One region of the Lactobacillus sp. B4026 genome, then DNA from elsewhere that is predicted to be linked to it. Evidence: predicted binding sites of a transcription regulator. Region 1 holds the regulator's gene; each other region holds the start of a gene.
The links. The regulator NrdR, encoded in region 1, represses ribonucleotide reductase genes. The targets are predictions, from matches to a motif close to ACACNATATATNGTGT.

Region 1 (10,257 bases):
GACGGTTATCAAGCCCGGAAAAACTTATCGAGTAGACAGTATTGCTGCATTAACGACCGATTCTAAGCCTGTAGTTAATTACAGAATTAGCGGAACGATCGAAGCTTTTATTCCTAAGAAAGATTTGGCTGTAACCCCCCAGCAGAATTTGAAACTGTATACGCAAGCTACATATGTCGGCTTTTTAAAAACAGCTGGGACTTATGACATCACCGCAACAGCACTTCCGACTGAAAGTGCAAATTCGACTTTTAACACTGGTGACATGTATCCAGTTGAAAAACTTACTTATTTATGGAATTATAGTGAAAAGAAGGCTGAATTATTTTACCTGTTAAAAGATTCATGGGCTAAACCACGTTTTTATTCGCTAGCAAATTATCAGCCAGCAGCTACGCCAAGTTTAACTTATGTTAAGGTTGAGGGAACAAATTACATTTCAGGCCCATACTTGAAACCAAATAACACTCCAGAACAAGCGCAAGCGGATGCTAAAATTGCTACTAAAGAAGATAAACAAAAATTACAGACTTTAGTTGATCAAGAGTTGATTACACCATACCAAAAAGACAATAATTTTACCCTTTGTGGTTTTAGATTTGGTTATGCGTTGCAATTAGCACAAAATACCTTAAAATCTGAAAAGGCCACAATTGCCGAGGTAAAAGAAGCGACTGCAATTTTGCAAAAAGCTCATAGTAACGTGTTGAATTGCACACCAAAACAAGAAAAAGGCGATCAGTTGTTAGGAACCAGTACGCCATATTTGTTAGAGCGTCAGAATTTTATTCAATAAATAGCGATTTAGAGCATTGAAATTAAGTTTTCAATGCTTTTTATTAGCCAAAAAAACGGGTTCTAAATTTAAAATTTGGCTTCTGAATTGAAGTTAATTGGCTAAAATGTATAGCAAATCTGAAGAAAAACAGTATTATGCCAGAATGCCGTAAAAACTGGTAAAATGGTAGTTGAATTAATGACCAGTGATAATTGTGAGGAGATCTAATGGCTAATCAAAAATTACTTTTAATTGATGGTAATTCTGTTGCCTTTCGTGCGTTTTATGCACTTTATCGTCAACTTGAAAATTTCAGAAACCCTGAAGGATTGCATACAAATGCCATTTATACTTTTAAGAATATGCTTGATGTTGTTTTAAACAATGTTCAGCCAGATCATGTTTTAGTTGCTTTTGATGCGGGTAAAACTACTTTTAGAAATAAGATGTATGCTGATTACAAGGGTGGCAGACAAAAAACCCCAGGTGAACTTTCGGAGCAGCTACCATATGTGCAAGAACTATTGCACGATTTAGGCATCTCGACTTATGAATTAGAAAACTATGAAGCCGATGATATTATCGGAACCTTTGCAAAAATTGGTGAAAAAAATGGTTTTGATGTAACTGTCGTAACTGGGGATAAGGATTTAACGCAGCTTGCTTCTGAGCACACTACGGTGATGGTAACCAAGTCAGGTGTGATGAACCTTGAGTCCTATACGCCTGAACATATGAAGGAAGTTAATGGTGTTACCCCAACTGAATTTATTGATATGAAGGCCTTAATGGGGGATAACTCGGACAATTATCCGGGTGTCACCAAAGTAGGACCAAAGAAAGCATCGCAGTTAATTCAAGAATATGGTTCAGTTGAAAACTTATATGATCATATTGATGACATGAAAGCATCAAAGCTAAAAGAAAATTTGCTTAATGATAAGGATAAAGCCTTGTTAGGTAAAAAATTGGCTACGATCAACTGTGATACGCCAGTAACCATTGGAATTGATGATATTAAAAGACGTCCAGTTGATTACCAAAAGTTGCGGCGTTTTTACGAGAAAATGAATTTCCGCAAGTTTTTGAGTGAATTAACTCCTGACGGTGATTCTAGTAAAAATGAGACATCCCAAGATTCGCATGTCAAAATGGAATACACCGAGTTAACCAAGGACAACTTGGCTAAAATTACGGTTAATGAAGGCGATGAGGTCATTTTTTACTTAGGGATGCTGGGACCAAATTATCATTTGGCCGAGTTCGTCGGTTTTGCCTTTAAGATTAGCAAACAGATTTTTCTAAGTCGCGACGTAACGCTATTACAGGATGCCAAGCTAAAACAGATTTTAGAAGATAAGAAAATTAGCAAAGATGTTTTTGACCTTAAGCGGACAACTGTGGGGCTCAATCGTTTAGGAATCCACGCACATGGGATTGAATATGATATGCTGCTAGCTTCTTATTTGATTAATAATGAAAATAATTCGGATGACATGGCCGAAGTCTGCCGGATGTATGGGAATGACACTGTCAGAAGTGATCTTGACGTTTATGGCAAAGGAAAAAGTGAAAAGATTCCTACTGATGACGATGTGCTGTATAATCATTTAGCCACCAAAGTCGAAGCAATTGAAACCTTGAAAGAAACGCTGCTTGCCAAACTAAAAGAGCATGAACAAGATGATTTGTTTGCAAGTATCGAAATTCCAGTAGCACGCGTTTTAGCGATTATGGAAATAAATGGAATCAAGGTTCAGGCTGATACTTTAACTGAGCTGCAAGATGAATTTGCTGTTGAACTTAAAAAGATGGAAAAGCAGATTTATGATGAGGCTGGTGAAGAATTTAATATTAATTCGCCGAAACAACTTGGTCATATTCTGTTTGAAAAAATGGGCCTCAAGCCAATTAAAAAGACTAAAACCGGTTATTCAACATCAGTTGATGTCTTGAACCAGTTAAAAGATGAAAATCCAATTATCGGGCAAATCCTTTCTTACCGGCAAATTGCTAAAATTCAGTCAACTTATGTTAATGGCCTGCTAGATGTTATTCAAAAAGATGGTCGAGTTCATACACGGTATCTGCAAACTCTAACGGCAACTGGACGCCTATCTTCGGTTGATCCTAATTTACAAAACATTCCGACGAGAACAGAAGAAGGTAAGCAAATTCGAAAGGCTTTTGTTCCAAGTGACCCTGATGGCTATATCTTTTCTTGTGATTATTCTCAAATTGAATTGCGTGTTTTAGCTCAAGTTTCTGGTGATGAACAAATGCAAGAAGCATTTAGGACCGGCTACGATATTCACGCTCATACCGCAATGAAAATATTCCACTTGAAGTCAACCGATGATGTTACGCCATTAATGCGGCGCCGAGCAAAGGCAGTCAATTTTGGTATTGTCTATGGCATTTCGGATTATGGCTTATCGAAAAATCTGAATATTAGTAGAAAACAAGCCAAAGAATTTATCGATAATTATTTTGAGCAATACCCGCAAATTAGAGAATATATGGATAAGGCCGTTAAATTTGCTCGCGAAAAAGGTTACGCAGAAACAATTATGCATAGAAGACGGTACTTGCCTGATATTCATGCAAAGAATTATAATGTGCGGTCTTTTGCGGAAAGAACTGCAATTAACTCACCAATTCAGGGTTCCGCTGCTGATATTATTAAAATTGCGATGATCAATATGCAGAAGAAATTGAATGATTTACACCTTAAGACTAAAATGGTGGTTCAGGTTCATGATGAGTTGATTTTTGATGTGCCAAAAGATGAGATAGAAACAATTAAAAAGATTGTCCCAGAGGTAATGCAGTCTGCCGTTACTCTTGATATTCCGCTAGTCGCTGATTCAGGGTACGGTCATAATTGGTTTGATGCAAAATAAGGAGTAATAATAAATGCCAGAAATGCCGGAAGTAGAAACGGTTCGCCGTACTCTTCTCCCCTTAATTAAAGGAAAAACGATTAAAGAAATCACGCTGTGGTATCCCAAAATTATTGCTAGTGATCCAACAGAATTCGTTCAAAAGCTTACGGGTCAAGAAGTAGTGGCAATTGACCGGTATGCAAAGTATTTATTGATTCGGCTGACGAATGACTTAACTGTAGTTTCCCATTTACGCATGGAAGGAAAGTATCGTCTAGTTGACGTGGCTGCACCGAAAGATAAACATGATCACGTGCAGTTTGCTTTTACTGATAATACAGCCTTGCGTTATAATGATGTCCGCAAATTTGGCCGAATGCAATTAGTTAAAACTGGAACAGAAAAAAGAACAACAGGAATTAGTAAACTGGGCTTTGAACCTAATTCTCATAAATTCACGGTTGCTTATTTTGCAAATTGTCTTAAGCATAAAAAGAAAAATATTAAAAATACGCTTCTTGATCAATCTGTAGTTGCCGGTTTAGGCAATATTTATGTCGATGAAGTTTTATGGCTAACTAGAATTCATCCGTTAAGTATGGCCAATAAGATTCCACCTTCCAGAGTGAAACAATTGCATGACAATATTAATTCTTTGATCAAATTAGCTATTGCTGAGCGTGGGACAACCGTGCACACTTATCTGGATGCTAATGGTGAAACTGGCGGCTTTCAGAAAATGTTGCGGGTATACGGACATAAAGGTGAACCATGTGCAAGATGTGGAACCCCTCTTGAAAAAATTAAGGTAAATGGTCGTGGAACAACATATTGTCCTAAATGTCAGGTGAATTATCAATGACCATTGTCTTAGGTCTTACTGGGGGAATAGCTAGCGGTAAAAGTACAGCTGATAGCTTTTTTATTAAAAAGCATATTCCAGTAATTGATAGTGATTTAATTGCTCACCATATTTTAGATATAGGTGAAAAGGGCTACAATTTAGTAATTAATTATTTTGGCGATCAGTATTTAGCAGCAAACAAAACAATTGATCGCGCAAAGTTAGGTAAATTAGTTTTTAATTCACCTAAAGACTTAGCTAAATTAAATGAAATTACCCACCCGTTGATTTTTCAAGAAATCGAGACTAAAATTAGCCAACATAAACTGGAAAATGAGCCACTTATCATAGTAGATGCACCGTTATTATTTGAGTCAGGTGGTTTAAGCTATTGTGACCGTAGTTTGCTGATTGCTGTACCTGAAAAAATGCAAGTAAAACGCTTGATGGCGCGCAATCACATAACTGAAGCTGAAGCATTAAAGCGAATTAATAGTCAGATGCCTTTAGCGCAAAAGCAAAAATTAGCTGATTATGTTGTTACAAATACTGGTACAATAAAAGAACTAGAAGACAAATTAAACGAGCTGCTACTTAAATTAATAAAGGAGGACCAGTATGGAATGTCCTAATTGTCGGCAAAATGCCTCGCGCGTGATTGATTCTCGACCGAGTGATGAAAATCGTGCTATTAGAAGACGGCGTGAATGCGAAAACTGTGGTTATCGGTTTACTACTTTTGAGCGAATTGAAACAACACCATTATTGGTAATCAAAAATGACAATACCCGGGAACCTTTTAACCGAAAAAAGATTTTGCATGGTGTCATGGCAGCTGGTCAAAAGCGTCCAATTACAAGCTCGCAGTTCGAGCAATTGGTTGATCACGTTGAAAATAAGGTTAGACAGCAGGGAGTAAGTGAGATTTCTTCGAAGAAAATCGGTCAACTAGTGATGGATGAATTGGCTGAACTAGATGATGTTGCTTACATTCGCTTTGCTTCCATTTACCGTGAATTTAAAGATATGTCTAGTTTCATGAAAACAATGGAGGATATGATTGCTAAGCGAGAGAAGGGGAACTAGAAATGTTTGAGACCCCTAATCCCAAACAACCATTTTTTATTGCTAACCGAGTTGATATTTTCCCAGAAGATGTGCGGGTTCTGGTTAAACTTTATCAGCCGTTGATTGGTTCACTAGCATTTTCCTTATATTTTAGTTTAAATGAGGACTTTAATGCGCATGCAATGCTATCGGACTCAACGGGTATTTATGCTCTGCAAGAACAGCTTGACTGTGATGTTAAGCACTTATTTTCTGCTTTACATAAGCTCGAGGGCGTTGGCCTAGTTCAGACGCGTTTACTTAATAATGAAATCATGGGTCAAGTGCTTGTTTTTCGCTTAACCTGCATCCCTAGCAGCAGTGAATTTTTTTCAACGCCTCTTTTAGCAAGCTTACTTAAAGAAAAAGTTGGTATTTCTGCCTTTCAAAAATTAAGTAAGGATTTTGCTCGTGAAAGTAAGTCTAAGCAGAACCAAGTTAATGGTATGCAAAATGCTGATGATATCTCTGCTTCGTTTATGGAAGTTTTTCGTTTGCCTGAGCAAGAAGCAATTGAGCCTTCAGTTGATGTCAAATATGCCGCAAAAGAAAATAAAACAGACAATAATATCAAAGCTACTGTTAATGAACATGATACGGTTGACTGGAATTTCATTAAACAGCAATTTGAAATTTACCAGATTCCAGGAACGGAGATTGATCGTAATCGGGAAGCAATCCGCTCTGTAATGCGCACTTATGGGTTAACAGAACAAGAATTTATTGATGAGGCCCTAACAAGTATTCACGGTGATTATCACTTGGATATGGTGCAAATTAAACAAGCGATTGCTAGTGGCATTCACGGCTCTCATACTAGGGCTCGAATTAAGCAAGAGACTAAGAAATATAATGATGATCAACCGATAAATGCTAAATTGAGTAAAAATGAGCAGCAAGTATTGCAACTAGCTAAAAGTAAATCACCAGCTCAATTTTTGTACCAGTTGAAGACTGATCGGCATGATTATGTTGATGCTAGTGAATATAAAGTACTTGATAGTTTATATAATGAAAAGGGAATCCCAGCTGATTTGCTTAATATCTTAACTTATGCCTGCTTAAAAAGTGCACCGAATATTTCATACCGCTTGGCTAATCGGATTTTACATGATTGGCTTCAACATGGTGTTAAAGATGGGGCCCAAGCAATTGAATATATGCAAAAAAGGGAGCAAAATAAGGTTAAGTACCCCCGTTATGTGCAAAATAAACGCGTTGAAAAAGGTACTGATTGGAGTAAGAAAAAATCTAGTGTTAAGTCTGATGTTTCTTCAGCTGACTTAAAAGACTTTTTCAAAAAATTTGAAGATCAAAATGGCATGAAGTAGGTGAAAAAATGAAGTCAATCAATAATTTTTTAGACAAGAAAAAAGCCGACCATCTTGATGTAGCTAAGATTCGGGCCGAGATTCTATCCGAGCCAAAAATTAAACAGTTTATTAGTGAAAATCAAGATAAAATCACCTCTGAAATGATTGATAAAAGCATGTCTGCTTTATTCGAATTTTACCTAGATCAGCAGAATAAAAAAGATCCAGTGACTAAGGGTTATCGGCCTAAATTAATCTTGAATACGAATGCAATTGATATCATTTATGCTCCTGAAAATAGCAAGTTGGAACATGATCGTGAACTTGCAGCTAAAAAGCACTTGAGCTTAATTAATTTGCCTAGCAGCTTGCATGATGTTCGTTTAAGTCAGGTGGAAATAACACCGCAGCGCCAGCAAGCAATGGCTGAGATTGGGCAATTTTTGGCAGCTTACTCACAGGATGCGCATCAAAAAGGCCTGTATTTATCCGGTAACTTTGGTGTCGGTAAAACATTTATCCTGGCTGGTTTAGCTAATTCTTTAGCGATGATGAATAAGTATGTCATTTTTATGCATGTTCCTAATTTTATTGCCAGCTTATCCAGTCACTTTAATGATAATAGTCTAATGACTGAAATTAACCGGATTGCAAACTGTGATGTATTAATTATGGATGATATTGGCGCTGAAAATTTAAGCCAGTGGTCACGCGATGAAGTTTTAGCTGTTATTTTGCAATCAAGAATGGATAATCAACTACCGACATTTTTCTCTTCCAACTTTTCAATGGATGATTTGGAAGAGCACTTCAAAGAAACCAAAAATGCCATTGATCCAATTAAGGCTGCCAGATTGATGGAACGAGTACGTACTTTGGCTAAAGAAGTCATTGTTTCTGGACCAAACAGGCGACGTTAAGATTATTTTGATTCTTGTTGAAAAAGGGACCTAGTGCGCGAGTTACAAGAGTGATTAGAGTTCTGATAAATTCTAGATCACACATTTTACTCACTTAATTTTAAAAATTTCTTGCAATTACTAATTAAGCATGTATAATAATATGCAATGAATGAACATGATAGGACTCAATTCAGAGAGTGGAACAGTATTCTGGAAGTTGCACAAATGAGTTTTACCCCAATCATTCAAACTTAAAAAGTAATTAAAATGGGTGAATTCCACTATCAATTCATATTAAGAGGGTTAGTCTGACTAACTGAATTTTGGGTGGAACCACGTTAAATGCGTCCCAGTGCAATTAAGTGCACTGGGACTTTTTTTTGTTTTTAATTTTGGAGGTATATATGGGTTTTTCAATTACTTTGCCAGATGGATCAAAGCGTGAATTTGACCAGGCAATTACAATCGGTGAATTAGCACACGGCATTTCAACTTCACTTGGTAAGGCGGCATTAGCCGGGAAAGTTGATGGCAAGCTGCAACCGGTTGACTTTGAACTTAACCAAGATGCCCAAGTGGCAATTATTACTGATAAAGATGAAGAAGGTTTAGCTGTTTTGCGTGCAACGGTGGCATTTGTATTTGAAGCTGTTGCTAAAAAGGCATATCCTGAACTTCATTTTGGAGAACATGCAGCTGATGATGATGGCTTTTTCGTTGATACTGACAAGGAAAACCAAATTAAAATCAGTGAACTGCCACAACTAGAAAATGCTGTCAAAAAGGCGGTTAAAGCTGGTGAAAAAATTGAATCAGTAATTTTACCAAAAGCAGAATTAGCTGACAGATATCAGGATGATCCGTTTAAATTAGAATTATTAAAAGAAGAAAATGAAGAAGTCCACGCATACAAGCTAGGCGACTTTGTTGATTTTGGTTTTGAAGCACTTTTGCCAAATACAGGTAAAATTAAGCAGTTTAAGTTACTATCTGTTGCCGGCGCATACTGGCAAGGTCAATCTTCTAACCCAATGCTTCAAAGAATCTCGGGAACTGCCTTCTTTAAAAAAGCAGATCTTGACGCGGACATTAAGCGCCGTGAAGAGATCAAAGAGCGTGATCACCGAACAATTGGCCGTGATTTAGACTTATTCTTTGTTGATCCTAAGGTTGGTGCTGGTCTTCCTTACTGGATGCCAAAGGGAGCAACAATTCGTCGCGTTGTTGAACGCTATATTATCGATAAGGAAGTCGCTGATGGTTACCAACATGTTTATACGCCAGTCTTAATGAATGTTGATGCGTATAAGACTTCGGGCCACTGGGCACATTACCGTGATGATATGTTTCCACCAATGGACATGGGTGACGGTGAAATGCTTGAACTTCGGCCAATGAACTGCCCATCACATATTCAAATTTACAAGCATCATATTCGTTCATACCGTGAATTACCTATTAGAATTGCTGAATTGGGAATGATGCATCGTTACGAAAAGTCCGGTGCTTTATCTGGTTTGCAACGTGTTCGGGAAATGACTTTAAATGATGGTCATACATTTGTAACTCTTGATCAAGTTCAAGAAGAATTTTCGAAGATCTTGAAATTGATCATGGAAGTATACAAGGACTTTGATATCACTGATTACTACTTTAGACTTTCATATCGTGATCCAAAGAACACCGAGAAGTACTTTGCTAATGATGAAATGTGGGAAAGAAGTCAATCAATGCTGAAAAAGGCAATGGATGATATGGGTCTTGACTACGTTGAAGCAGAAGGCGAAGCTGCCTTTTACGGTCCTAAGCTTGATATTCAAACTAAGACTGCCTTGGGTGCAGACGAAACGATGTCAACTATTCAATTAGACTTTATGTTGCCAGAACGCTTCAACTTATCTTATGTGGGTCAAGATGGTGAAGAACACCGTCCAGTCATGATTCACCGCGGAATCGTTGGTACGATGGAACGGTTCATTGCTTATCTGATTGAAATTTATAAGGGTGCTTTCCCAACTTGGCTTGCACCAGTTCAAGTGGAAGTAATTCCAGTCAATCTCGATGCTCATTCAGAGTATGCTAAGAAGGTTCGCGATGAGCTCAACAAGCAAGGTTTCAGGGCTGAAGCTGATCTGCGCAATGAGAAATTGGGCTATAAGATTCGTGAATCGCAAACCCAAAAAGTACCATATACCTTAGTTTTGGGTGACAAGGAAATGGAAGCAAATAATGTCAACGTTCGTCGCTATGGTACCGAAGAAGAAGTAGCTAAGAGCTTTGACGAATTCTTATCCGAAATTAAACAAGATGTTAAGTCATATTCAAGAAATGACTAAAATAGCAAATTTAAATTTTAATTACTTATTTAAGAGGCCAACAATTGTAGAATAGCAACTTGAACATTAATGATAAAATCTGCTGGAACTTT
Region 2 (10,257 bases), on a different contig from region 1:
TGTGAATGGGCAATTAAAAACTTTACCTTAATAGGGATGCCTGAGTATGGCAATGAAGTGGATTCTTTTTTCCGCCAATACTGCGATTAGGAGCGCTGGCTAATTATAAAAATCTATTGGCATGCTAGTAAATAAAAAAACTGGTGCTATGATAGGTTTATATATGGAAACCATTGGTTATAAAGGAGTGATTCTTAATGAAAGTTGGTTTTATTGGAACCGGGGTAATGGGAAATGCGATTTGCCTCAATTTATTGCAAGCTGGTCATGAGCTCTGGGTTTACAACCGAACAAAAAGTAAAACGGATAACTTGGTTGCTAAGGGTGCGACTTGGTGTGAAAGTCCAAAAGCGGTAGTTGAACAAGCCGAAGTGATCTTTTCAATCGTCGGTTTTCCTAAAGATGTCGAGCAAGTTTACTTTGGCGAAAATGGGATTTTGACAGCAACAGTTAAGGATAAGTACTTGGTTGACATGACCACATCAAAACCGGCACTTGCTCAGCGCATTTTTACTGAAGGTGAAAAGCTTGGCGCTAAAGTTTTAGATGCACCTGTATCTGGTGGTGATTTGGGTGCTAAAAATGGTACGCTGACGATTATGGTCGGTGGTGATAAGGCAGCCTACGATGATTTGGTAGATCTTTTTAAAGACTTTGGCAAGTCAGTTCATTATTTTGGCCCAGCTGGTTCAGGACAAAATACAAAGATGGCTAATCAAATTATGATTGCAGGTACAATGACTGGAATGACAGAGATGCTGGTTTATGCCAAGAAGGCTGGACTTGATCTTAATGCCGTGCTAGAAACTGTGGGTGCTGGTAGTGCGGCAAACTGGAGTTTAAGTAATTATGGTCCCCGAGTTTTAAAGGGTGATTACACTCCAGGCTTTTTTAGCAAGCACTTTTTGAAAGATCTCAGAATTGCGCTAGATACGGCTAAGGAAATGAAACTTGAGTTGCCGGCAACCGAGAAAGCGGCTGAGCTTTACGCTAAACTGGTTGATGAAAAAGGACTAGGCGATTTAGGAACGCAGGGTTTAATTAAACTTTGGTGGAATTAGCTGCGTTAAAATTGCAAACTAAAAAACGACCGATACTAATGGGGGTTCTTATCAGTATCAGTCGTTTTTTTAATACCTACTAACTTATAGTTTGCTTTTAACTTCTGCTACGCCGTCCAAAACGTTCGCGTAACGAGCCAAAATAAAAAGATAGTCAGATAATCGGTTAATGTATTTTAAGCAAGCAGGAGCCAATTTTTGCTCTTCAGCGTCCAATTTAACCATTGCTCGCTCAGCTCGTCTGGCAATTGTGCGAGCATAATGTAAGTGTGATGCTGTTAGTGATCCGCCGGGTAAAATAAAGTGGGTTGTTTTTGGAATTTGCTGGTTAAGCTCATCGATTTGTTTTTCAAGCGCGGTAACTTTAGCGCTAGTAATCTGCTCATGCCGTTTGACAACAATGTCACTTTCAAGTTCGTATAGATCACGTTGCAAATTTTGCACTGGCGCCAATAACTTTTGGCAATTAGCGGATAAACTTGCGGCTACAACGCCGAGATATGAATCAAGTTCATCAATATCACCTACGGCAACAATTTGGAGGTCATATTTGGGTACCATTTTGCCCGTAACTTGTTTGGTAAAACCATGATCGCCAACTTTGGTATAAATTTTGATAGTCATGATAGCCTCTTTTGGTAATGATCAAGTGCGATGTTAAGGGGTTTGTATAAAATAGGATAAAAAACTAAATTACCAATGGCATGGTAAGTATCAAAGGTCAGGCTGCCGGCCCAATAAGCTAGGAAGGCCTGGAAGCCGCCAAAAATGGACATCCCGAAATCAACAAAACAACCATATTCCCAGCCTAAGAACGTGACAAGTATCAGTTGCAAAATAAAGTGCTTTTTTAATGGCGTAAATTTTGCAAATAACGCCACGGTTAGAACACAGCCGCCATAGGCAAGAACCTGCGAAACGGTCCAAATGCCAAAGCCCAGATAGATGTTAGAAACGACCATCGTTAAAATGGCCAAAGCAAAACCAAAAGTAAAGCCCAAATTTAGCGTAACGATCATTAAAATTGCAGTAACTGGTTGAACATTAGGTACAGGAATAATCTTAAAAATTCTAAGCGCCACGCACATTGCGGTTAAGATCGCAAGTAGTGCTATTTTTTTGGTTGAGTTGTGCATAATTAATTAGTTCATCTTAGCTAAAGTGAATTTAACCTTGTCTTTATTACCCACTCTTTGCTCAGTTGCGCCTTTGTTAGCGAATTTACCGTTAATGGTATATGTCCAGTAAACGTGTTTTGCCTTATTTTGACTCTTACCAGCAATCGAAGTAATAAAGCCGTTAGTGCTCTTTACGTGCCATAATTTTCTAAGTCCTTGCATAACCGTTGAATGCTTAGCTAATTTAACCGTCCGTTTTTTATAATTCTTGTTATTTACTTTAAGAGTGTAGGTAACGTGAATTTTGCTTGCTGCACTAACCGTAGTAGGTGTTTGCGTAGTTTCATAACCTGCAAAGGTAAAAGTGAAAATTGTTGCTAAACCGGTAATGACTGCTAATTTATTTTTTTTCATGATAAAAACTCCTCGTAATATTTTTCTGATAACGTAATAATTTGTAATTTTGACTATTTAACTGGGCAAGCGCCGTTTTCACAATCTTCTTGATCAACAAGTTCTAAGTCTTTTTGATCGTCGTGTTGTTTGGCAAAGACACTGGCAACATCGCCTGAAATCTGGGCTTTGCGCTTTTCATAAGTTTCCTTATCAATTGGCTCTTTTGGTGCTTGTTCTAATGAACCACCATAATAAGGCAATAAAGAAGTTGACTTAATTACATGACGGTATTGCTTAAACAGCGAATTAATCTTATCGCCTTCCTCTTTTTGGAAGGTAACGGTACAACTAACAGCGTTGTCGGACCAGTATGTTTGTAAAAACGCTTGGGTGGCAAATTGCTCTTCGATTGAAACCGTTCCGGCAGAAGCAAAGTTTTCACTATCCGCATGGGCTGCCCGTAATGGAAATTCAACACAAGTAGTGTTTGGTGAATAAATATCGGGTTCAGAATAATAGCCGCAAGCTGCTAATGCTTTTAATAATGGGTCGGAAGCTTGGAAACGAATTCGCTGAATTAAATAGCCAGCATAGTGGAAGTGCATTCCTTCAGATGCACCTGCAAGTTTAGCTACAGTTCCTGATGGCTTAACAGTAGTATGCTTAATTGATGGCTCGCAGTGCAGCGCCTTGCTATACTCATTGTCTGCATCAACAACGGCTTGATATGCAGAAGTAACCATTTTGATTCCTTTAGGATCGTAGATCGGCACCTTGATTTTTTCACCAGTTTCTTGATCGACCTCATCCTTAAAGCCAGTGACAACCCGGTGGCCTAGATCATTTAAGAGCCAATCTTGAATTCCTGACATGGAAACACCGATACGCCGGTTTTTATAAATAATCTGGCGAGAAATCTCCCAGTCGTAGGCACTAAAGGTTACGCGCTTGGTGTAGCGTGCGGCGAGCTTGAAGACATCTTGAAGATTCCAGCCTTGTTTTTCAGCGATATAAGGGAAAACTTCAAATAGGTTGCATGGCTCGCCATTTCCAAGCGAGATCTCACCACACGGATTGGTTCCCTCAACTTCGCCATCAATGTCTTTTTGATAGCCATCAATTATACGGCCGTAATTACGCGATAAATCAAGGTTAACAATTCCCGGCTCACCGTTTTCCCGAATACCATTGGCGATAGGCTCATAATCATTAAATTCAGCGTCGATTGCGACACTATTATTAGAAGCCCAGCGATGATGATAGAGCTTATCTTTATCCTGTTTCATTGTGATGAAGTCTTGGTCATCATTTGAACCAAGTGCCAATTCTGCTGATCTTCTGACATTGCCAGCAACAACGGTTTTACCGATTAAATTGCAGATATCGGTGCCATCAACGGAAGTTAGGTGACCGCCAACGCGATCGTTAATAATTTGGTTAATTTCAAAAACCATTTCTACTAGTGGCATTGGTCCTGAAGCTGTTCCGCCAAAACCATGAATCTTGGCACCATAAGGCCGAATATCACTGATATCCAAAACTAGCTTTTGCTTGTTTTCAGGATTGGTTTGGTTAAAGTGCATATCAATTAGGCGTGCATTAGCCAAAACCCAGCCTTCGCGAGTATCGGGCAGCTTATAGTAAACATAATCGGTAGCGCCGCCGTTTTGCTCTTCCCAAGTTGCTTTGTCAGTTGCACCTAACTTAACTGAGTCTTGGTAAGAAGCACTCTTCTTATCAATTACAACAGTTAAATCAACTTTTTGATCAACTGGTGGAATTTTGGCAATATTTTCTTTTACGACAGAAAAACCAACACCGCCGCCTTTCATAAGCTGATCAAAAACAAAAGAAAAAGGCATTGAAACAGCTTGTTCATCCTTAGATAAGTACGAAGGAACAATATGACTGTCACCGTATTTTTGCGGTCGAATTGCGATAAACCAGCAATTGTTTAGTGAGTCACCGTTGCGTTTTTGGTAATCAGTTCCAGAAACCCAGAGATTACGTCCAGATGGAGTGGCGGCAAGCCCATAAACTAGCCGGTACAATTCACGGGCCTCATTGGTTAATTCAGTAATGACTTCCTCAGAAGGTGAGTCTGCAAGCCGTGGGTCAAGGTTAATATTTCCTTCAACCACACGTTTGACGGTTTCGTCCCACTCTTCGGACCGGTTTTCTTGTGGAAGCCACCGGGCATAAGTCCGCTTGTAGGTGACCCAGCCTAATTCGCCCCAGTGAGGTGAAATATTTTGTTTCACTTGATCAATATAAGCCTGATCTAAGCTTATTGTTGTGTTTTTCATGTGTAAAATAGCTCCTAAAAACTAACAATTGTTTCACACATACATTATGTATGGCTACAGAAAGAACTATACCACAATATCTTGTATTTGATAGTCGATATGCTACACTAAAACACGAACAAAAAACTCTAACTAAAGTGGGAGTAAGATTCGGCGGAAATAAAAAAATCATATAGGAATAACTGTACACAAAAAGCACGACAAGTATAAGATATTACTTATCGTGCTTAGCTAATCTTTAGTGGATTTTTATTTAAGAACCTAATTTAAGAACCTAATAGTGCAAAGGCAATAAAAATTATAGCTCCTAGTATGATTAACGGAACTAACAGGTGAATGAAAAAAACAAATACAAAACCGCAAGCCAGCAAGAAAAATAGGATTTTGAGCGTCCCGATCCCTAGCTTAACAAAAGCCCATATTAGAAAAATAATCAATAAAAGAGTAAGCATGTTTAATTATTCCTCCAAGTCATAGTTTTAGGGCATTATATGCGTCATTATTAAGATAAAGTAGTCTTTTGCCTAAATTTAAGAAAAAGATAATTTTCTCATTATAAATAAAATACTGGTATAATAATTTTCCATGTTAGTATGTGTTATTTCCTAGGAAATAACTAGAAAGGATGAAGTTACTTGTACTTCAAACAGATTATATTTGATGTTGATGATACATTGATTGATTTTGCCGATACGGAGAATTTTGCTCTTCATAGCCTTTTTAATGCACATCAATGGGAACTTACGGATGAAATCCAGCGGCAATATCATGCGTATAATCAGGGGCTTTGGCGTCAGCTAGAAAATGGCGCTCTTACTTATCAAGAATTAAGTGAAATGGTTTTTCATAATTTTCTGAAAGATACTTTTAATATTGAAGTTAATGGTCTCGCTGTCATGGATGAATATCGTTCTTATTTTTCTCGTGCGTATAAGCTTTTACCGGGTGTCGAGGACACTTTGCGTTTTGCTCAGAAACAAAATCTGGAATTAACAATTTTGACTAATGGCGAGACTTTTATGCAGAGACATCGCCTTGAACTGGCTGGAATTAAAGATTATTTTGATTTAATCGTTACTTCTGAAGAGGCTGGCTATTCTAAGCCAGATAGTCGCATTTTTGATTATTTCTTTGCTCGGACCAAGTTTGGCCCAGAAGATACGGTCTTCTTTGGTGATGGACTGCAGTCTGATATCTTAGGCGCGGAGAATTATGGTTTTAGCAGTATTTGGTATAATCATCGTCATCGGAAAAATAACATGAATTTGCATCCGCTGTTTGAAGTAACAACTTATCCACAATTTGTAAAACTTCTTAAAAACAATTTCCAAAAGTAGTCGAAATCTGTTAATGTATTAATGATATCAATATTTAATTTGCTAAAATATAACGAATCGAGAGGTGAAAATAATGACTGTTGATATTCATTCTATGTCTGACACCTACCAATTAAATAACGGAGTTAAGATTCCAGCTATTGGACTAGGTACATGGCAAACGCCAGACGGCGATATTGCAAAAAATGCTGTCAAAGACGCTATTAATTTGGGCTATCGACTAATTGATACTGCCGCAGCTTATGGTAATGAAGTAAGTATTGGTAAAGGAATTAGAGAAAGCGGTGTTAACCGTTATGACTTATTTATTACGACTAAGCTGTGGAATGATATGCATGGCTACAAGAAGACCAATGAAGCAATTGATAAAAGCTTAGAAAAGTTAGATGTAGATTATATTGATCTGTATTTAATCCATTGGCCTAATCCTGTCGGTATTCGCGACCACTGGGCAGAATTAAATGCAGAAAGTTGGCGTGCAATGGAGGAAGCTCAGATTGCTGGGAAAATTCGTGCAATTGGTGTATCAAACTTTAGGCGAGAACACCTCGATGAAATACTAAAAACGGCATCTCTTCGTCCGGCGGTTAATCAAATTTATCTTAATCCAAGCGACATGCAAGAAGATGTAACTTCATATAATGAAGAATTGGGAATTCTTAATGAAGCTTATAGTCCTTTAGGACGAGGCGGCTTATTTAACAATGAGACTGTTGTCGAAGTTGCTAAGCATTATGATAAGACTCCTGCACAAATTTTGTTGCGCTGGTCATTGCAGCATCAATTTGTACCTTTGCCTAAGTCTGTCCACCGTGACCGAATGAAAGAAAACGCCGCTATTTTCGATTTCGCAATTAGTGAAGAAGATATGCAAGCTTTAGATCATTTACATGGTGTAGCAGAAATGGCTACTGATCCAGATAATACTGATTTTTAATAAGATAAATTTTAAGGTGATAAATGATGAAAGTAGGATTTATTGGAACTGGCAAAATTGGTAAGGCAATTATTTTGGGCTTATTACAAGGTAAGACGGCTAGTCAAGATATTTATGTTTTTGACGGTGGTCACCGGTCAGCACAAAAGGTTGCAGCTGAACTGAATTTGCACCTAGTAGATGACTATGCTGCTTTTAACGACTGCCAGGCAGTGATTGTGGCTGTCGGTGGCTCAGTTATAACATCAATTTTTCATGAACTTGGGCAAAAGTATCATGGTATCATTTTGTCAACTGGTGGTGGTGATCTTACTACAATCAACCAGGAATTACCGGATGATTCTTCTTTTGTCAAAATTGTTCCTAATACGCCAGTTCAAATTGGTGAGGGAATCACAGCGATGAGCTTTGTTCCCGGAGAAAAGAAGCAGGTAATTAACACTGTTAAAGCTCTGTTTGAGCAAATGGGCAGTGTTTATGTCGTTCCTGCGGATTTATTAGGAATTTATGGGACTGTTGCAGGTTGCACACCAGCATATGTTAATATGATGATTGAGGCCCTAAGCGACGCTGCTGTCCAAAATGGCGTTAAGCGGGCTGAATCTTACCAAATTGTGGAACAGATGCTGGTAGGCACTGCGAAACTTGCATTATCTAGCAAGAAATTGCCTGAGGAATTAAAGGATGAAGTAACTACTCCAGGTGGATCCACCATAAGAGGTGTAGTTAAATTGGAACAGGAAGGTTTCAGAAATGCCTTAATTCAGGCAGTTAATGCTTCAGCTAATTAAAAAATAAAAGTATTTGGAAAAAGACTGTTTGTAATTAAAACTACAACAATATTTATAAGCAAAAAACTGATAAATCAGCTAGATTTATCAGTTTTTTTATTTACTATTATGTATGTGTTGCTCTTAAAAATTAGTTTTCAATTCGCGAAAAAGCTGAAGAAAATGTTTCTAAATCACGATTTACGATTAGTTCTTGCGGAAAATCAATTTCTTCTAGCATTTTTAGCGCCTCAGTAAAGTTACCAATATTACTGGCAAAATGTGCATCAGAACTAACGGTAACTCTTACGCCGTATTTTTTACAAAGCTCCTTTAATTAAAATGCTTGTACTTGTACATACATGTTGTCAATCAGCTAGAAAAGATAGATATTTCGGGGCTAATAAATAATAATTAATTTAATTTCGCTCTTGTACAGACATCATTGGATATAATAGAATAAAAGTGAAAGGATTTAAAAAATGACAGATTCAAAAGCAACCTTAATTGCCCAAGATATTGCAGAAAAAATCCGGCATAAGCAATTTAAAGTAGGTAGTTTCCTTCCAAGTGAAAACCAGTTGACTAAGCTATACGGCACTTCACGCGAAACTGTGAGAAAGGCATTAGAGCAACTTAATTCTTTAGGAATGATTCAAAAAATTCAGGGAAAAGGCTCAATGGTGTTAGATTTAGGCAGGTATTCGTTTCCTATTTCTGGCATTGAAAGCTTTGCTGAGCTTAATAAATCATTGGGAATGAACGCTGAAACCAAAGTTTTAAATTTGACTAAAACCAAAATGCTACCTGGTCTATTTGCAGAGAAATTTCCCCAAGAAAAGCAAAATGAGGGAATATATCTTGAGCGGCTGCGTTTACTAGCAAATGAACCGGCTGTTTTGGACTGTGATTTTTTATTTACACCCCCAATTGCTGAATTACCGCTATCGGCAGCCCAAAATTCAATTTATCAATATCTTGAAAACGATTTGGGGTTAGAAGTTTCTTATGCCACTAAGACAATTACGGTTGAAAAGGCAACTGAAAATCTTCGGCGAAAGCTAGCACTTGAAAATGATATGGTTGTTTTAGTAGCAAGTCGCAGCTTTTTAAGCGATACAACGCCGTTTCAATTGACCCTGTCCTTTCACAACCCAGCAAAATTCAAATTCGTTGATTTTGCACGCAGGCAGAATATTAAGCCGCAATAATTAGGAGAAAAGTATGACCGCTCTGGGAAAAAAAGTAATTTATCAGATCTATCCTAAGTCTTTCTATGATTCAAATAATGACGGAATTGGTGACCTTCGGGGCATTATTGCTAAGATTGATTACATTAAAAAATTAAATGTTGATATGATTTGGTTTAACCCCTTTTTTGTGTCACCACAAAATGATAATGGCTATGATGTAGCGGACTATTACAAGATTGATCCGCTATTTGGTACCATGGCCGACTTTGAAGAACTAGTTGCTAAGCTAAAAGAAATTAACGTTGGCATTATGCTGGATATGGTACTTAATCATTGCTCAACTTCTAATGAATGGTTTCAAAAGGCACTGGCAGGTGATAAAAAATATCAAGACTATTTTTATTTGCGTAAAGCCAAAAAAGATGGCAGCTTGCCAACTAATTGGCAAAGTAAATTCGGGGGCCCGGCTTGGAGCAAGTTTGGTCAAACGGATTATTATTATCTTCATCTTTATGATCCGAGCCAAGCTGACTTAGATTGGCATAATCCAGAAGTGAGAAAAGAAGTTGCCAAAGTAGTTAATTTTTGGCGAGGAAAAGGTGTGCAAGGATTCCGCTTTGATGTCATTAATGTCACCGGAAAAGCAGAAACGCTCGTTGATTCGACCAATCCGGTTGAAGAAAAAGCTTTATATACTGATACGCCAGTGGTTCATCAATATCTCAAAGAATTAAATCGAGCTAGCTTTGGCCAAGATCAAAATAGTGTTACTGTTGGCGAAATGTCATCGACAACTATTGAGAATTCAATTGAGTATACGAAACCAAGCGAGCATGAGTTATCGATGGTTTTTAATTTTCATCATTTAAAGGTCGATTATCAAAATGGCCAGAAATGGACAAAAGAACCATTTGACTTTATGCAATTAAAGCAAATTTTCACTTCGTGGCAGGAAAAAATGGACGAAGGAGGAGGCTGGAACGCACTCTTTTGGAATAATCATGACCAGCCAATGGCCATTAACCGGTTCGGGGCAACGGGCAAGTACCGTGTGAAATCTGCTGAGATGCTCGCTGCAGCCCTACATTTAATGCGTGGAACGCCATTTATTTATATGGGTGAAGAAATTGGGGCGGTCA
Region 3 (10,257 bases), on a different contig from region 1:
CATGAATTCATTGGCAGATTTGCCTTTTATTAATAAAGTCAAGGTTGATTCAAAACTCACTAATCATAAGATCAACATCAAAATTAGTGGTAATCTTGGGCGCGGTGAAAATGTTAGTGCCCTTCTCGAAAATTACTTAGAAGAGTTAAAGAACAACCTTAACCGGTTATTGGGAATTGAACAGAAGCCAAAGATCAAAATCAAATTTGTTAATTATCAAAACCCCGATAAACCAGAGACGCGCGTTCAATAAAGGAGGCTGAAATGAACGAAATTTTACAAAAACACCTCCCAGAAATATGCGGTGCTGTAATCGGCTTGTTACTAGCATTTTGTTTTTTGGGACTAGGATTTTTTAAAACTATTTTTGTAGTCGTAATGTTAGTAGTTGGTTTTTTAGTCGGACACTATTGGCCCCTGCTGAAAAGTCTTGTAAGTAAACAATAATTGAAAGGAACTTAATATGGTACAAAATAATAATCAAAATAGTGCAAACAACTCAAGCAGCTCAAAGCAAGAAATTAAGGGCGACTTAAAGTATGACGAAAAAGTCATTCAAAAGATTATTGGTATTGCCCTCTCCGATGTTAAAGGCTTATTGGATGTTAACGGCGGCTTTTTCTCAAACTTAGCTGACAAGATTGTTAACAACGATGATGTTACCAATGGTGTTAATGTTGAAGTTGGTAAAAAGCAAGTAGCAGTTGATATCGAAATTATTGCTGAATACGGTGTTGAAATTCCTAAACTTTATGATGAAATCAGACAAAAGATTTACGACAAGGTTAAGGAAATGACGGGCTTAGACACGGTTGAAGTTAATGTCACCGTTGTTGATATTAAGACTAAAGAAGAACACGAAAAAGATTCAGTCAGTCTGCAAGATCGGATTACCGGTGCAACACAAGATGCCAAGGATAAGATTGGCGAACAAAAAGATAAGGTTGAAGACAAAGTCGAAGATAAAAAAGAAGACCGCGTTAAATAATCACCCTTTAGCAGGATAAGTTTTAAAAAGTGAAGTAGTACACTTAAATGCTACGTCACTTTTTTGGTTTCACGTGAAACGAAGTACTTTTTATCAAAGCAAAATAGCGCAAAAGTCGTCTAATTAGCTGAATTTTTTATGTAGCAATAACTAAATCTACCGCCATTAACAACTAAGATAACCTCTTAAATTTTATACCAGTTATTGCATAAAAATATTGCCAGTTTATTACTGTTTAAAAACAAAATAATATACCAAAAATTGACGACAGTTTTTTTAGCACTGCTCAGTTACTTGGTTTCACGTGAAACAATAACTATTGATCTAAATATTGAAAAATATTTGGTTGTACTCAGTAATTTTTTTAACTATTTTATACAAAATCACTTGACTTTTTAGTGGCAATTTCAATTAACTTTTTACTTGTATGCCACTATATCTCGTATTAAACTAGATAAGAATCTATATATTGTATTTAAGAAAGAACGTGATTCAAGTTATTGTTTTAAGCGGGCCAATTGGAGCCGGTAAATCCAGTTTAACCAGTATTTTAGCCGAACATTTAGGTACTCAGGCCTTTTATGAAGGAGTTGATAATAATCCAGTTCTTCCTTTATATTACAAGGACATGAAGCGGTACACTTTTTTACTTAATATCTACTTGCTCAACCATCGGTTAGCTCAAATTAATCAGGCAGTCAGAGAAAAAAATAGCGTTTCCGATCGTTCAATTTATGAAGATGCACTCTTTTTCCAGATGAACGCTGAAAGTAAGGTTGCCGACCCTACTGAATTTAAAATTTATGACAGTCTGCTTGAAAATATGATGGAGGATACTCCTGGAAATCCAAGCAAAAAGCCTGACTTATTAATTTACATTCGCGTATCTTTAGACACAATGTTAAAACGCATTGAAAAACGTGGCCGTTCTTATGAGCAAATCAGTACTGATCCTAGTCTGAAAGATTACTACGCACGTTTGATTCGCTACTATGAACCATGGTATGAAAACTATGATGCATCTGCCAAAATAGCAATTGACGGTGATCGGTATGATTTCATCGGCAACGAAGACGCTAAAAAAGAAGTTTTGAACCAGATTGATAATAAATTGCGTAAAATCGGCAATTTGAAATAAAGAAGGAACGTGATGACAGTTATTGTTTTAAGTGGCCCAATTGGAGCCGGTAAATCCAGTCTAACCAGTATTTTAGCTAAATATTTAGGAACTAAGCCTTTCTATGAAAGTGTTGACGACAATCCTGTCTTGCCACTTTTTTATGCTGACCCTAAGAAATATGCATTTTTACTGCAAGTCTTTTTCCTAAATACACGCTTTCGTAGTATCAAAGATGCGCTAACCGATGATAACAATGTGCTTGATCGTTCCATCTATGAAGATGCACTCTTTTTCCAAATGAACGCAGACATTGGCCGCGCAACTACTGAAGAAGTTGACACCTATTATGAGCTTTTGAATAATATGATGGATGAGCTAAAGCATATGCCAAAGAAAAATCCTGACTTGCTTGTTCACATTAATGTTTCTTATGATACAATGCTCAAACGAATTCAAAAGCGTGGCCGACCGTACGAACAGCTCAGTTATGACGCAACGCTTGAGGATTATTACAAACGGCTCTTACGTTATTACAAGCCATGGTACGAAAACTATGACTACTCGCCAAAAATGGAAATAAATGGCGATGAACTTGACTTTATGACGGATGAGCACGCTCGCGAAGTTGTTTTAGAGCAAATTGTTGCTAAATTAAAGGAAATGGGCAAGTTGCCTGAATCGTGGGATAAGTCAACGAAAATTGAAATTGATGCCTAAAGATCTAATCGCTTTTCTACTTAAAAGTTAGAGAAGCGATTTTTTTTGCCATTTTGCAATGATAGTGCTTAATTAAGCGATATCATTTAAAAAGTCTACAGTCATATGCTTTATCAGAAAAAAACTGTGGTATGCTTGTTCTATGTAACTTTTTCAGGTAATTTTAATTTCACCTAGAATTCAACTAACTCAGCTGAGTTGTACGGCTGCTACAAAGGAGAACACAATGAACTATATTATCTCAATCATGCCTTCTCTATTTTCTGGCGCAAAAATGACGCTAATCCTCTTTATATGGACACTCGTTATCTCTATTCCTCTTGGCATCATTGTCAGCTTAGGCTTAGTCTCACACTTTAAACCATTACGCCTAGTCTTGAAATTTTATATATGGATTATGCGGGGAACGCCGCTGTTATTACAATTAATTTTTATTTTTTACGGTTTGCCAATTATTGGTATCATTTTTCAGAGATATAATGCTGCCCTTTTTGCATTTGTTTTAAACTATACCGCGTATTTTGCCGAAATTTTTCGGGGTGGTTTTCAATCTGTTCCAGCTGGGCAATATGAAAGTGCGCACGTATTGCAATTAACATACTGGCAGACTCTGCGACATATTATTATTCCGCAAGTAAGCAAAATTGTAATCCCGTCAATTGGTAACGAGGTGATTAACCTGGTAAAAGATACCTCGTTAGTATACGTTATCGGCCTAGGCGAACTGTTACGAGCTGGGAATGTGGCAACTGCACGTGACGTAACCCTTGTTCCATTGGTCTTAGTAGGCATAATTTACTTATTAATGACAGGAATTGCTTCATTTGTATTGAAAAAGATTGAACATAATTACTCTAAATGGAAATAGAGAAAAGGAACTATCATGCTTGAATTAAGAGATATTACCAAAAAATTTGGTTCCCGTGTCATCCTGAACAAATTAAACTTGACTATTCCAGACGGACAGATTTTAGCAATTGTTGGCCATTCCGGTGCAGGAAAAACAACATTACTGCGCTGCTTAAGCGGTCTTGAAAAAATTGACTCCGGTCACTTCTTCTGGAATAAGCATGAATTTGATCCAGCGGTTCCTAATCAAAAGAGTCAAATTATTGGTGTCGTCTTTCAAGATTACGAATTATTTCCTAATTTGACCGTTAAAGACAACATTACTTTGGCACCTATATTAGTCCGCAAAGAAGACCGTAAATTAGCAGAGCAAAAAGCACAAAAATTGTTGGAGCAGCTTGACCTGATCGGTAAAGATTCACTTTACCCCTACCAACTTTCAGGCGGTCAGCAGCAACGGGTTGCTATTGCCCGCGCTCTTGCAATGGCTCCAAGGATTTTATGCTATGACGAACCAACATCTGCTCTAGACCCTGCTTTACGTACAAAAGTCGGCGAAATAATCCTTCAGTTAAAACAAGATCATGGTATGACTCAGATCATTGTTACTCATGACATGGATTTTGCCAATCAAGTTGCTGATCGTATTTTTACAGTCAAGGCTTTGGATAACGGAGAAGGCTATGAAAATGAAGACTAAACGATTTCCAGCCCTCATAATTCTAGTTTTAGCACTAGTAATGTTATCTGGGTGCAGTGGCATTTCTTTAAATAAACGAGCTAACACGGTCGATAATTGGTCTCATATTAAGCAACGAGGCTATGTTATTGTCGGTGTTGACGATACATTTGTGCCAATGGATTTCCAACAAAAAAACGGTCGGTTAACGGGTTATGACGTCGATTTAGCAAATGCTGTCTTTAAGTTATACGGCTTAAAGGTCAGTTTTCAAACAATTGACTGGTCAATGAATACAACTGAGCTGCGCAACGGTACAATTGATTTAATTTGGAATGGTTTTAGTAAAACACCGGCAAGAAAGAAAAAAGTAAGGTTTAGCAAAACCTATTTATATAGTAGTCAAGTTTTAGTTGCATTACGCCGGAATAAAATCTTTAAGCCAGCTGATATGAAACAACAAACACTCGGAGTGCAATCCGGATCATCTGGTTACAACGATGTCATGAATTATCCCCGTGTTTTTATTAACAGAATTAAAGGACACGATCCAATTCTCTACGATTCCTTCACCAATGCCTTTATTGATCTAAATGCTGGTCGTATTCAAGGTCTATTAATAGATAGCACCTACGCAAATTATTATATTTCACACGAGAAAAAACCAGAATTATTTTCTGAAGTCGACAGTCCTTTTCCCAAAGAAGAATTTGCAGTTGGAATGCGGAAAAGCGATACAACTTTATGCCGAAAAGTCAATGCAGGTCTAGAAGAGCTCGCACGAAATGGTACTTTAGACCGAATCAACCATAAATGGTTTGGCAACAAAGCACAATCACCTTTATTAAAAGCAAAGTGATAACTATTCTAACTGATCAAGCACTTCTGCTATCCCATCATGATTATTATCAGATGTTACATCAGTAAAATGGCGTTTTAAGTCCGCAGGTGCGTTCCCCATTATGATTGGGTGACCAACAGCTTTTAGCATTGGCTCATCATTATAATTATCGCCAAAAGCCCAGCAATTTTTTAAATCAACATTGAACTCCTTGGCTAGTATTTTAACGCCCTCACCTTTAGAAACGTCTTTAACCATTATTTCTAATAAATTAGGTGCAGATTTCACTATTACAAGCTCTGGATACTTACTGCTTAACTCCTTTTGTTCTTCAGTCAGCTGTTCAGGATTTCCTAGTAACAGCACTTTATGAACACCTTTAAGCTCTTGAATTTGCGTAATTGAGCTTGTTTTAGCTTTGACCTTCACGATTTGTTCTTCTTGCTTTATTAAATCACTATTATTTCCTGGGGAATAATACCAATCATAGCCACTATATACACTCCACGTAGTTTGATTTTGCTTTTCTTCGACATAAGTGCAGATTTCTGCTGCCTGCTTTGCTGTCATATATTTCGAACATAATGGCCGTCCCATTTCGTCTAATACGAGTGCACCATTATAAGCAATCATTGGGCAAGTTTTCATAATTTGTCCCGCTGCTGTCATAATTGCTTGGGGCATTCTAGCCGATACCGGTATAAAAACATTGCCATTAATAATTTGTCGCCGGATTGCTTCTTTAGTTTTTGCAGTTACCTCTAATTTAGAATTGATTAATGTTCCATCAATATCTGAAAATAGCAGTTTTGCCATATTTTTTGCCTCTTTATAATTTAGCTGACTTAGTTACCTTAACTAATTTTACCGGTATTTGAATTACTGGGTCAATCTATGCCAAAGCTAAATCTGTTCGAAAATCTTTCCTATATTGTCATTTTTGCTTACTATAATTCGCATTTGCAATTATCTACTCGCGTGCTACACTATAATAGTTGTTAGTTTATAATAAAAACACGAACATTATTTTTGTAGGAGAGATTAGATGAATTTTATCAAGAGCTATTTTCAGCTCGACAAATACAAGACTAGTGTCAAGGTGGAATTTCTAGCCGGTTTGACTACTTTTATCAGTATGTCATACATCTTATTTGTTAATCCTAGTGTCCTAGGAGCTAGTGGGATGGACAAAGGAGCAGTTTTCACTGCGACTGCGTTAGCAAGTGCATTGGGGACAGCCTTAATGGGAATAGTTGCCAATTATCCAATTGGTGAGGCTCCCGCTCTCGGAATCAATGCTTTCTTTGCCTATACAGTTTGTATCGGGATGCATGTTTCATGGGAAACAGCACTTGCAGCTGTTTTCGTTGCTTCAATCATCTTTATCCTGATTACGATGTTTAAATTAAGAGAAAAAATCATTAATGCTATTCCAGCAGATTTAAAATTTGCAATTTCTTCCGGAATTGGCCTCTTTATTGCTTTTTTGGGCATGCAAGACGGTGGCATTATTGTTGCTAATAAATCCACATTAGTTGGTCTAGGTTCTCTTCATGATCCTGCAGTTTGGATTACTATTTTTGGTCTGTTAGTAACAGTTATCCTGATGATTTTAAACGTTCCTGGTGCAATTTTCATCGGAATGGTATTAGCTGCTTTGTTTGGTGTAGCCACAGGTCAAATTGCTCTGCCAACCAAAATTATTTCAGTGGCACCAAGCATTGCGCCAACTTTTGGTCAAGCTGTCTTTCACGTTAAAGACATCAACTCACTTCAAATGTGGGTCGTAGTCTTAACTTTCTTATTAGTTACCTTCTTTGATACTGCTGGTACATTAATTGGTTTGGCTCAACAAGCTGGTTTTATGAAAAATAACAAAATGCCACGTGTCGGCAAAGCTTTGGCATCTGATTCCACTGCAATGATGGCCGGTTCTGTTTTAGGAACTTCCCCCGTCGGTGCGTTCGTAGAATCAAGTGCTGGGATTGCCGTTGGTGGTCGAACAGGTTTAACGGCTGTCTTTGTCGCTATCTTCTTCTTAATTTCAATGATTTTTAGTCCGCTATTAGGTCTGTTTAATACGCATGTTACAGCTCCAGCACTAATTATCGTTGGCGTTTTAATGGCACAAAATACTGCCCACATTCACTGGGACAAGATGGAAATTGCCGTCCCTGCTTTCTTAATCTTAATCGGTATGCCATTAACTTACTCTATTTCAGATGGGCTAGCCTTAGGCTTAATTACCTATCCAATTTGTATGCTTGCAGCTAAAAGAGGTAAGGAAATTACCCCAATGATGTGGGTACTATTCGTAGTCTTCATTATTTTTCTGGCGGTCTTAAACTTCTAAATTTGAAATATGATAAAATAAATATGTTAATTTATTATATTTTGCAATAGATTGAAAGAAGCGTCATGAAGACATTAGAAAAAATAGATTACCGGAAATTTATCTTTCCGCTTTTGTTCGGACTGGTTTTCTGGTTCACAACACCAATACGACCAGCTGGTGTGACAGTGCAAGCCTGGCATATGCTAGCAATTTTCATTGCAACAATTGTTGGCTGTATTACATTGCCAATTGCAATCAGTGGGGTTACCTTAATCGGCTTCACATTAACCATCTGCCTTGGCTTAGTACCACTTGCAGATAAAGTAGTTAACGGCAAATTGGTTGAAAAAGGGGCTATTAACGCCTTCTCCAATACCTCTGCCTGGTTAATTGTAATGGCATTTATGATTTCAAGGGGAATCGTCAAAACCGGTTTGGGTCAAAGAATCGCTTTTTACTTCGTAAAGTGGTTTGGCCACAAGTCATTAGGCTTAGGCTATGCTATCGGAGCAATTGATTTAATCGTTTCGCCGGCAACTCCTTCTAATGGTGCCAGAGCCGGTGGTGTGGTTTATCCATTAATTGAGTCATTAGCAGAAACTTATGGTTCTAAACCTAACGATCCATCAAGAAGAAAAATGGGCGCGTATTTGATTTTTACTGAATTTCAAGTAAACGTCATCACTTCGTCCCTGTTTATGACTGCCTGCGCCCCGAACTTAATTGCAGTTGCTTTAGCGGGTAAGGCTGGCGTAACACTAAGCTGGATGCCTTGGCTTACTGCAAGTATCGTTCCCGCAGCGATTTGTTTACTCGTAGTTCCTTATTTTGTTTACAAAATTTATCCGCCTGAGATTAAGGAAACACCTAATGCAAAGGAATGGGCTACTAGTAAACTTGCTGAGATGGGTAAGTTAACCTTGCCTGAGAAAATGATGGCTATTATCTTCGTAGTCACGTTAGCGCTATGGATGCTTTCAAGTACTTTAGGAATTGACGCAACTTTAATTGCCTTTATTTCTGTTGTTCTCTTATTGTTAACTGGCGTATTGACACCAAAAGATATTCTAAGTGAAACAGGAGCATGGAATATTTTAATTTGGCTGTCTATCTTAGTCTTTATGGCAGAGAAACTAACTCAATTCGGCTTTATCGGTTGGATTTCGACTAGTATTTCTAGCAGCATGAAGGGCGTTAGTTGGTTAACAACTTTAATTATTTTGGCATTAGTACTGTTTTACACGCACTATTTATTTGCTAGTGCAACAGCTCACAACTCAGCAATGTTCTTGCCATTATTAACTGTTGCAATTGCTGCTGGTGCTCCAAAAGTAATGGCTGCACAATTCTTAGCATTATTCTCAGCAATTATGGGATCAACTACACATTACTCTAGTGCTGCTTCCTCTGTTTTAGCTTCTACCGGCTATGTTAAACAAAGTGAATGGTGGAAAATGAGTTTTATTTTCGGTATCTTTTATATTTTGGTCTATGGCATTATTGGCCTAGGCTGGATGAAAGTAATCGGAATGTGGTAAGTAAAAAAGCAAGTCTGAAAGGGCTTGCTTTTTTATTTCCCGGGAAATAGTAATTCAAACTGGACTGTGTGTGCTACACTAGTTTAGATAGTTCATTTATAATTAATTTTTTGGAGGAAAAATGACGACACTAGATAAAGTCTTTCATTTAAACGATGCTCATACCACTGTCAAACGTGAGTTAATTGCTGCATTAACCACTTTTGTCAGTCTCTCCTACATCCTTTTTGTTAACCCTAATATTTTACATGCAGCTGGCATTGACAAGGGGGCTGCCTTCACTGTCACGGCAGTTTCCATTGCAATTGGTTGTTTTATCATGGGCCTAGTTGCCAATTATCCTATTGCACTAGCTCCCACACTCGGAAGTGCAGCATTTTTTGCATATAATGTTTGTGGTGGCATGCATATCAATTGGCAAACTGCACTAGCTGCTGTTTTGGTAGCTTCAGTCCTATTTATTTTAATTACGATTTTAAAGCTACGTGAAAAAGTGGTCGATGCTATTCCGCAAGATTTAAAATATGCTATTTCAGCCGGTATCGGTCTCTTCATCGCCTTTATTGGTTTGCAAAATGGTAAATTAATTGTCAATAGCGACTCAAACCTCGTTACTTTAGGCAAATTTAACTCTCCTGCCGTTTGGATCACTCTTTTTGGTTTAACGTTAACAGTTATTTTAATGGCAATGAATGTTCCCGGCTCAATTTTTATCGGGATGGTTGTTACGGCTATTTTTGGTATTGTTATTGGCCAAGTGGCGGTACCAAAAGCTATTGTTTCAGCAGCGCCAAGTATCGCACCTACATTTGGTCAAGCCGTCTTTCACTTAAAAGATATTAATACGCCGCAATTATTTATGGTAGTTCTAACCTTTTTATTAGTGACTTTCTTTGATACCGCTGGCACACTGATTGGTATGACCGAACAAGCTGGGATGGTTGATAAAAATGGTAAAATACCTCGTATCGGTAAAGCCTTTGTTTCTGATTCCCTAGCCATGGTTGAAGGAGCGGTTTTAGGTACTGCTCCCCTTGGAACCTCAGTGGAATCAAGTGCTGGGATTGCTATGGGCGGACGGACTGGTTTAACCGCAGTATTTGTAGGTATTTTCTTTTTAATCAGTATGATTTTTAGTCCTTTACTTGCAGTGATTCCAACTACAGTTACCGCTCCCGCTTTAATTATTG

Region 2: the regulator NrdR is predicted to act here: its motif matches at 4,953-4,968, upstream of nrdJ (ribonucleoside-triphosphate reductase, adenosylcobalamin-dependent).
Region 3: the regulator NrdR is predicted to act here: its motif matches at 1,419-1,434, upstream of J3U69_RS08665 (deoxynucleoside kinase).

Annotation. Positions count from the first base shown of each region.
Region 1 covers NZ_JAFNPD010000009.1:3,145-13,401, reverse strand. Annotated here, with positions in the region: gene J3U69_RS07855 (SLAP domain-containing protein) at 1-796, shown strand, start outside; gene polA (DNA polymerase I) at 1,006-3,681, shown strand; gene mutM (bifunctional DNA-formamidopyrimidine glycosylase/DNA-(apurinic or apyrimidinic site) lyase) at 3,695-4,525, shown strand; gene coaE (dephospho-CoA kinase) at 4,522-5,139, shown strand; gene nrdR (transcriptional regulator NrdR) at 5,126-5,593, shown strand; gene J3U69_RS07830 (DnaD domain protein) at 5,596-6,945, shown strand; gene dnaI (primosomal protein DnaI) at 6,954-7,847, shown strand; gene thrS (threonine--tRNA ligase) at 8,234-10,165, shown strand.
Region 2 covers NZ_JAFNPD010000012.1:7,437-17,693, reverse strand. Annotated here, with positions in the region: gene J3U69_RS09195 (helix-turn-helix domain-containing protein) at 1-90, shown strand, start outside; gene J3U69_RS09190 (NAD(P)-dependent oxidoreductase) at 198-1,061, shown strand; gene J3U69_RS09185 (cob(I)yrinic acid a,c-diamide adenosyltransferase) at 1,146-1,685, opposite strand; gene J3U69_RS09180 (ECF transporter S component) at 1,682-2,197, opposite strand; gene J3U69_RS09175 (DUF4430 domain-containing protein) at 2,204-2,593, opposite strand; gene nrdJ (ribonucleoside-triphosphate reductase, adenosylcobalamin-dependent) at 2,647-4,881, opposite strand; gene J3U69_RS09165 (YjjG family noncanonical pyrimidine nucleotidase) at 5,517-6,218, shown strand; gene J3U69_RS09160 (aldo/keto reductase) at 6,292-7,155, shown strand; gene proC (pyrroline-5-carboxylate reductase) at 7,182-7,946, shown strand; partial or broken gene J3U69_RS10440 (hypothetical protein) at 8,191-8,244, opposite strand; gene treR (trehalose operon repressor) at 8,408-9,136, shown strand; gene treC (alpha,alpha-phosphotrehalase) at 9,150-10,257, shown strand, end outside.
Region 3 covers NZ_JAFNPD010000010.1:71,175-81,431, reverse strand. Annotated here, with positions in the region: gene amaP (alkaline shock response membrane anchor protein AmaP) at 1-253, shown strand, start outside; gene J3U69_RS08675 (DUF2273 domain-containing protein) at 265-447, shown strand; gene J3U69_RS08670 (Asp23/Gls24 family envelope stress response protein) at 464-988, shown strand; gene J3U69_RS08665 (deoxynucleoside kinase) at 1,476-2,126, shown strand; gene J3U69_RS08660 (deoxynucleoside kinase) at 2,139-2,825, shown strand; gene J3U69_RS08655 (amino acid ABC transporter permease) at 3,052-3,693, shown strand; gene J3U69_RS08650 (amino acid ABC transporter ATP-binding protein) at 3,709-4,374, shown strand; gene J3U69_RS08645 (amino acid ABC transporter substrate-binding protein) at 4,364-5,212, shown strand; gene J3U69_RS08640 (Cof-type HAD-IIB family hydrolase) at 5,216-6,010, opposite strand; gene J3U69_RS08635 (NCS2 family permease) at 6,240-7,547, shown strand; gene J3U69_RS08630 (DASS family sodium-coupled anion symporter) at 7,613-9,067, shown strand; gene J3U69_RS08625 (NCS2 family permease) at 9,189-10,257, shown strand, end outside.